Myxococcus guangdongensis: one gene and its partner. The protein of the gene in region 1 binds, or shares a complex with, the protein of each later gene. Links are inferred from orthologs where the notes say so. Each region holds a gene or a part of one and is shown in the gene's direction. Other genes may lie near its edges.

Region 1 (3,729 bases):
CGGTCCAGCGCGACGAAGTAGAGGTAGACGGCCGCGCCGCCGAAGATGCCGCGCAGCGCCCACAGGTGCACCCGCCCGAAGCGGGGCCTGCGCCGCGTCAGCGGGAAGAACAACGCGAGGAACAGCAGGCCGATGGCGAAGCGCCCGGACGCCACCTGGCCCGGGGACAGGCGGCCGGCGAGCAGGCGGGTGCACAACGCCATCACCGCGAACAGCACGCTCGCGAAGACGAGCAGCGGCGTGCCGCGGTAGCGCACGGGGAGGACCCAGCGGGAGGACATAGGAGGAGGCGCCCCTCTACCGGAATCCCGGGCGGGGCTCCAGCGGCGCATGGCCGCTCGCCCGGGCGGCCGGCACGGGTGGGAGTGGGAGCGCAACGCCACGCGTTGAGGACCATCCACCCGCCTCCCCAGGTTTTTCCACCACCGGAACACCTATTCAGTGGTAGATCGCCCGCCCATCATGTCCGAGCCCGACGTCATCTCCCTCCGAGGCGCCAAGGAGCACAACCTCAAGAACGTCTCCCTGGACATCCCCAAGAAGAAGCTCGTCGTCTTCACGGGGGTCTCCGGCTCCGGCAAGAGCTCGCTCGCCTTCGACACGCTCTACGCGGAAGGCCAGCGTCGCTACGTCGAGAGCCTCTCCGCCTACGCCCGCCAGTTCCTGGGGCAGATGGAGAAGCCCAAGTACGACACCATCCGGGGCCTGTCGCCCACCATCTCCATCGAGCAGAAGGCGGCCAGCAACAACCCCCGCTCGACGGTGGGCACCGTCACCGAGGTGCACGACTACCTGCGCGTGCTCTACGCCTCCATCGGCGTGCAGCACTGCCCCAACTGCGGCCGCAAGGTGGGCAAGCAGAGCGCGCAGCAGATTGTCGACGAAATCCTGAAGATGCCCTCGGGCAGCAAGCTCCAGGTGCTGGCGCCGCTGGTGACGAACCGCAAGGGCGAGCACAAGGACCTCCTCACCGAGGCGCAGAAGCGCGGCTTCTCCCGCGCGCGCATCGACGGGGCGCTCAAGAGCCTGGAGGAGCGCATCGAGCTGGACAAGAAGTCCAAGCACGACATCGAGCTGGTCATCGACCGGCTGGTGCTCAAGGCGGACATCAAGACGCGGCTGACGGACTCGGTGGAGACCGCGCTGCGCGAGGGCAAGGGCACGCTCATCATCACCAACGAGACGGGCGCGGCGAGCGCGGACCGGGTGATGAGCGAGCTCAACGCGTGCCCCTCCTGCGGCATCTCCTTCGGGGATTTGACGCCCGCGTCGTTCTCCTTCAACAACCCGCTGGGCATGTGCACGGACTGCAACGGCCTGGGCACCCGGCCGGAGATGGACCCGGACCTCATCGTGCCGGACCCGTCTCGCAGCATCCGCGACGGCGCGATTGAACCCTGGGCCAACGGGATGAACCGCGGCGAGGGCTGGACGGCGGACTTCGTGGAGAGCCTGTCCAAGGCGTTCAAGATCGATCTGGACGTGCCCTACGGGAAGCTGTCGAAGCGCGAGCGCGACACGCTGATGAACGGCGTCAAGGGCAAGAGCTTCACCGTCGAGTGGGGCGACAACGGCAAGTACAAGATGGAGTGGGAGGGACTCGTCGAGCGCATGATGCGCAACTTCAAGACGACGACGTCCGAGGCCCGCCGCACCGAGCTGCAGAAGTACTTCAGCAACAAGCCCTGCCCCACCTGCAAGGGCGAGCGCCTGCGCCCCGAGAGCCGCGCGGTGAAGGTCCACGCGCACTCGATTGTCGAGCTGAGCCGCCTGACCATCGCGGACGCGCTCGCGTTCCTGGGCGCGCTGGCGCTGTCCGAGCACGAGCGGAAGATCGCCACCGAGCTGCTGAAAGAAATTCGCAGCCGTCTGTCCTTCCTGGTCGACGTGGGCCTGGGCTATCTGATGTTGGACCGCACCGCGTCCACGCTGTCGGGCGGCGAGAGCCAGCGCATCCGGCTGGCGTCGCAGATGGGCAGCGAGCTGACGGGCGTCATCTACATCCTGGATGAGCCCTCCATCGGCCTGCACCAGCGCGACAACGGCAAGCTGCTCACCACGCTCAAGCGCCTGAGGGACCTGGGCAACTCCGTCATCGTCGTGGAGCACGACGAGGAGACGATGGAGGACGCGGACTGGCTGGTGGACTTCGGCCCGGGCGCGGGTGAGCTGGGCGGTCAGGTGGTGTCCCAGGGCACGCCCAAGCAGGTGATGGCGGACGAGAACAGCCTCACCGGCGGCTACCTCTCCGGGCGGCTGGAGATTGAAATCCCCGAGGAGCGCCGCGCGCCCAATCCCAAGCACCAGCTGGTGATTCAAGGCGCGAAGGAGAACAACCTCCGGGATGTGGACGCGGTGATTCCGCTGGGCATCTTCACCGCCGTCACCGGCGTGTCCGGCGCGGGCAAGTCCACGCTCATCAACGAAATCCTCTACCCCGCGCTGGCCAGGCACCTGTACGACAGCCGCGAGTCGCCCGGGAAGCACAAGGCGGTGCTGGGCTTCGAGCACCTGGACAAGGTCATCGACATCGACCAGCGGCCCATCGGCCGCACGCCGCGCAGCAACCCCGCCACGTACACCAAGGTGTTCGACGCCATCCGCGAGGTGTTCGCGATGACGCCGGAGGCGCGCGCGTTCGGCTACGGGCCGGGCCGCTTCAGCTTCAACATCAAGGGCGGCCGCTGCGAGTCGTGCGAGGGCGACGGCGTCAAGCTGGTGGAGATGCACTTCCTGGCGGACGTGTACGTGCCGTGCGAGGTCTGCAACGGCAAGCGCTTCAATGAAGCGACGCTGCGCGTGCGCTACAAGGGCAAGAACATCGCGGAGACGCTCGACATGAGCGTGCGCGAGGCCCAGGAGCACTTCGGCGCGCACAAGGACATCATGCGCGTGCTGCAGACGCTGGGCGACGTGGGCCTGGGCTACATCCGCCTGGGCCAGCCCTCCCCCACCCTGTCCGGCGGCGAGGCCCAGCGCATCAAGCTGGCGCGTGAGCTGGCGCGCGTGGCCACCGGCCGCACGCTCTACATCCTGGACGAGCCCACCACGGGCCTGCACTTCGAGGACATCCGCAAGCTGTTGTCCGTGCTCAACCGGCTGGTGGCCGCCGGCAACAGCGTGCTCGTCATCGAGCACAACCTGGATGTCATCAAGAGCGCGGACTGGCTCATCGACATGGGCCCCGAGGGCGGCGCCGGCGGAGGCCAGGTGCTCGCCGTGGGCACCCCGGAGAGCGTGGCCAAGGTGCAGGCCAGCCACACCGGCCGCTACCTGGCGCACGTGCTGGGCAAGTCGCGGCGCGCGCGCGTGGGCAAGCGCGTGGCGGACACCAGGCCCGCACAGTCCGGCGCGACGGGCTGAACACACACACACCAGCCGCTTCCAGCAACATGGAGCGGGGGGCAGGGGTGCCTTCATTCACCCCTTACCCCCCGTCCACCTTGGAGGAAGACTTCACAGGTGGGGTGTGAGACGCGAAATCAGTTTCAGCCGCGTGTCATATGATAGGGCCTCATCAATTCCTGTCAAACAGGCCCAGCCCGCTTAAGTTGCATCAATAAACACGCACTCGCATCGGAACGCACGGGGCAAGCTCGCGCGAGAATTCCGGTGCCGCTGCGCCATGGGTGCGGGGCCCGTGACGCACGCCGCATCGCGGCACGGGCGAGGTGGGCTGCCAGGCCCAGGCCGCCCCACCGTGGAGGGAGGGGCCGCTCGGGGTGGCGG
Region 2 (4,418 bases), on another replicon or contig:
CGGGCCAAGAGCCACACCGGCCCCACGGAGGACTGGCGCGAGACGCGGATGATTTCGGGCTCGCGCCGCACGGCCACCCGGACACATGCGGCGAAGAGGCCACATTCCCCCACCCACGCGGCCTCCTCGAGCAGCCGCTGGCGCACCAGGGAGCGCTCCTCGCGCCCCAACCAGCGCTCCGCGTGCACGTTCGCGGAGACGCACTCGAAGTCCAGGATGCCCTGCTCAGCGGAACGGACGCTGCGCAGCACCACCACGGCTTCGGAGGGGGGCGCGCCCGCCCCGCTCATCACCCTGTTCCAACGGCCGGATTGCATGGCTGGCGTGTGGCACCCCCCAGCGATGCCTTGAGAGGAAGAGTAGGTCCTGCCCCGGGCGTGCGGCCAACCCAGCCCCGGTACGGCTGATTCGTGGCGGACACAGCACTCCGGGCCGCGTCGGCTCCGACACACGACAGGCAACGCGCTCTGTCGTTGACCTGTCAGGGGCGCGCTTCTAATTACCCCGGGGCCCTCAGGGGTCCACTCATGGACAGTCCTTACACACAGAGGTTGGATGGCGAGGCGGCGCGGGACGGTGGCGTGCCTCTCGTGACGACGGACACCTTCTCCCGGTTGCTGGGAGAGCTGCGCCCAGGCCAGCGCACGCGCACCCAGGGTCTGAAGGGCGCGGCCCGGGGCCACGTGCTCGCCCGGCTCTGCCGCGAGGCGAAGGCGCCGCTGGTCTGCGTGGCGGCGGACGAGGAGGCGGCCGACAGCCTGGCCTCGGACCTGGCCTTCTTCCTGGGCGGAACGGGCACCCTGCGCGAGCCGGGGGTGCTGCGGCTGCCCGCGGACGAGGTGCTCCCCTACGACGAGCTGTCCCCGGACGCGGCCGTCGTCACCGAGCGCATCGGCGCGCTGTACCACCTGGCCCGGGGCACGCGCTTCCCGGTGCTGGTGCTGTCCCTGCGCGCGCTGTACCGCCGCATGCTGCGCCCGGACGTGATGGCCCAGCTCACGGACCGGGTGACGGTGGGACAGGATTACGACCGCGACGCGCTGGCGCGGAAGCTTGCGCGCATGGGCTACCAGAACAGCCCCATGGTGGAGGATGTGGGGACGTTCTCCGTGCGCGGAGGGCTGCTCGACGTCTTCAGCCCGCTCTACGACAAGCCGGTGCGCCTGGAGTTCTTCGGCGACACCATCGACTCCATCCGCGCCTTCGACCCGGAGTCGCAGCGCACGGTGGACGCGCTGAAGGAAGTGGACCTGGTGCCCGCGCGCGAGCTGTTGCTCACCGAGGACACCCGTCCCCGCGCGGAGGCCGCCGCGCGCGCCGTCGCCGACCGCATCAACCTGCCCACCATCCAGCTGCGCGAGCGGCTGGACGCGCTGCGCGAGGGCCTGCCCGGCTTCGGGTTGGAGGGCCTGCTGCCCGGGCTGTTCGAGGGCGGGCTCGCCACGGTGTTCGACTTCCTGCGCGCGTGGAGCCCCGAGGGGCCCGTCTTCTACCTGGACGACCCGCTGGAGCTCTCCCGCGCGGCGGACGCGCTGTGGGAGGAGCTGGAGCGCACCTTCGCCCAGGCCGAGGAGCGCAAGGACCTGGTGTGCCCGCCGGCCGAGCACTTCCTGTCGCGCGACGCGGTGGAGCAGCAGCTCTCCGCCTATCGCGTCGTCGAGGGCGGTGGGCTGTCGCTGACGCAGTCGGAGAAGCCGCCGGTGTTGTTCCAGTTCGGCGGCACGCAGGACCTGCGGGAGGCCATCCTCGCGCACCATGGAGAAGAGGGCGCGCTGCAACCCCTCGTCGAGCGGCTGCAGCGCTGGCGCGACTCGCGGGTGGCGTGCGCGGTGGCGTGCGGCACGCTGAGCCAGGCGGACCGGCTCAAGCGGCTGCTCCTCGACCGCAACGTGATGGTGAAGGTGCACACCGAGCCCATGAAGGACGCGTCGGCGCTGTACGAGCCGGCCGTCTGGGCGCACCTCTTCACGGGCGAGGTGAGCCAGGGCTTCGTGGACGGCGCGGGCGGGCTGGCGCTCTTGTCGGACGAGGAGATCTTCGGCGTCCGCGCGCGTCGGCGCGTCAAGCGCGGCAAGAAGCTGGACGCGTTCGCCGCGGGCTTCAAGGACCTGAAGGAAGGCGACCTCATCGTCCACACCGACTTCGGCATCGGCCGCTACTCGGGCCTGACGAAGATGCAGGTGAACGGCGTGCCCGGGGACTTCCTCGTCCTCGAGTACGCGGGCCGGGACAAAATCTATCTGCCGGTGGGCCGCATGCGGCTCATCCAGAAGTTCACCGGCGGCAACCCGGAGACGGTCCAGCTCGACAAGCTGGGCACGACGAGCTGGGAGAAGACGAAGAAGCGCGTCAAGGAGCAGCTGCTCAAGATGGCGGCGGAGCTCTTGCAAATCGCCGCCTCGCGCCGCGCGCACCCGGGACACGCCTTCAGCGCGCCGGACCGCTACTTCGCCCAGTTCGAGGCGGACTTCGAGTTCGAGGAGACGCCGGACCAGGCCAAGGCGATTGAGGACGTGCTCTCCGACATGCAGAAGCCGGAGCCGATGGACCGGCTGGTCTGCGGCGACGTGGGCTACGGCAAGACGGAGGTCGCCATGCGCGCGGCCTTCAAGGCCACGCTGGACCGCAAGCAGGTGGCGGTGCTGGTGCCCACCACCGTGCTGGCGCAGCAGCACTTCCTCTCCTTCAAGAAGCGCTTCAAGGACTACCCCGTCGCGGTGGAGGTCATCTCCGGCCTGAAGAAGCCGCCGGAGGTGCGCGAAATCCTCAAGCGCGCCAAGGAGGGCAAGGTCGACATCCTCATCGGCACGCACAAGCTGTTGGGCGGCGAGGTGGCCTTCAAGGACTTGGGGCTGATGATTGTCGACGAGGAGCAGCGCTTCGGCGTGAAGCAGAAGGAGTCGCTGAAGAAGTGGCGCTCCCAGATTGACGTGCTGACGCTGACGGCGACGCCCATCCCCCGCACGCTGCACATGAGCATGTCGGGCGTGCGCGACATGAGCATCATCGCCACGCCGCCCCAGGACCGGCGCGCCATCCGCACCTTCGTGATGAAGTTCGACCCGATGGTGGTGAAGGAGGCCATCGAACGCGAGATTGCCCGCGGCGGGCAGGTGTTCTTCGTGCACAACCGCGTCGAGTCCCTGCCCTCCATGGAGCAGCAGCTGCGCGAGCTGGTGCCGCAGCTGTCCATCGGCGTGGCGCACGGACAGATGGGCGAGGGGCAGCTCGAGAAGGTCATGCTGGAGTTCACCGAGCGCAAGCACCAGGTGCTCCTGTGCACGGCCATCATCGAGAGCGGCATCGACATCTCCAGCGCCAACACGATGATCGTGAACCGGGCGGACCAGTTCGGTCTGGCGCAGCTCTACCAGTTGCGAGGCCGCGTGGGCCGCTCCAAGGAGCGCGCGTACGCGTACCTCCTGGTGCCCACGCGCAGGGCGGTGACGCGCGACGCGCAGCGGCGGCTGGAGGTGCTCCAGAACTTCACCGAGCTGGGCGCGGGCTTCTCCATCGCCAGTCACGACCTGGAGATTCGCGGCGCGGGCAACCTCCTGGGCGAGAAGCAGTCCGGCGCCATCGCCGAGATTGGCTTCGACATGTACGCGCAGCTCCTGGAGGAGGCTGTCGCGGAGCTGCAGGGCCAGCCGCCCAAGGTGCAGATTGAACCGGACGTCACGCTGCCGATGCCGGCGCTCATCCCGGACGACTACGTGGCGGACGTGCACCAGCGGCTCGTCTTCTACAAGCGCTTCAGTCAGGCCAGCCACCCGGACGAGGTGACGGACCTGCGCGCGGAGCTGGTGGACCGCTACGGCGAGGCACCCGACGAGGTCGACCACCTGTCCGAGCTGACGCTGCTGAAGATCGACATGCGCGACCTGCGGCTGCGCGGCCTGGAGGTGGGGCCGCAGCGGCTGGTGGTGACGCTGGGCGCGGACGCGCTGCTGGACGGGCCGAAGGTCGCGGGGCTGGTGCAGCGCTCGAAGGGCTACTACCGCCTCACGCCGGACATGAAGCTCATCGCCCGCGTGGCGCAGGGCACCCAGGGACACGACCTCATCGCCGAGGCGCGCAAGGTGCTCCGCGACTTGGACCACTGCTCGCTGCCGAGGAACTGAAGCGGCGATGGAACGAGAAGAGGCTCGGGACACGAAGTCCCGAGCCTCTTGGATTCACACGAGGAGCGCCGACTACGGCGTGCCGTCGCTGTTGCCGCCGCGCTTGAACAGCTTGCCCAGCGCGACGAACAGCATCACCACGCCGGCGATGACGACCTTCTTGCCGGCCACCAGCACGGCGAGCAGGCCCTTGAAGAGGCCCGCCTTGGCGGCGACCTTGCCCGCCACCAGGCCCGCGACACCGTACGCGGCGACGCGGCCGGTGCTGGGGTCGAAGTCCTCGTAGCGGTGGCCCGC

Evidence for each region.
Region 2: the proteins of uvrA (region 1) and mfd are in contact, whole or in part, in a crystal structure (PDB 4DFC), measured with the Escherichia coli proteins. The link is inferred for Myxococcus guangdongensis from one-to-one orthologs.

The regions. Positions count from the first base shown.
Region 1 is NZ_JAJVKW010000005.1:378,330-382,058, reverse strand. The notes cover bases 138-3,563. They hold uvrA (excinuclease ABC subunit UvrA), read left to right. Parts: upstream 138-462; coding sequence 463-3,363; downstream 3,364-3,563. Other genes in these bases: LXT21_RS18135 (DMT family transporter), read right to left, coding at 138-281. Also shown: more of LXT21_RS18135, read right to left, coding at 1-137. UniProt on the Escherichia coli protein: The UvrABC repair system catalyzes the recognition and processing of DNA lesions. UvrA is an ATPase and a DNA-binding protein. A damage recognition complex composed of 2 UvrA and 2 UvrB subunits scans DNA for abnormalities.
Region 2 is NZ_JAJVKW010000002.1:603,823-608,240, forward strand. What follows is about bases 207-4,321. They hold mfd (transcription-repair coupling factor), read left to right. Parts: upstream 207-527; coding sequence 528-4,121; downstream 4,122-4,321. Other genes in these bases: LXT21_RS07335 (PAS domain-containing sensor histidine kinase), read right to left, coding at 207-290; LXT21_RS07345 (DUF2167 domain-containing protein), read right to left, coding at 4,194-4,321. In the rest of the region: more of LXT21_RS07335, read right to left, coding at 1-206; more of LXT21_RS07345, read right to left, coding at 4,322-4,418. UniProt on the Escherichia coli protein: Couples transcription and DNA repair by recognizing RNA polymerase (RNAP) stalled at DNA lesions. Mediates ATP-dependent release of RNAP and its truncated transcript from the DNA, and recruitment of nucleotide excision repair machinery to the damaged site.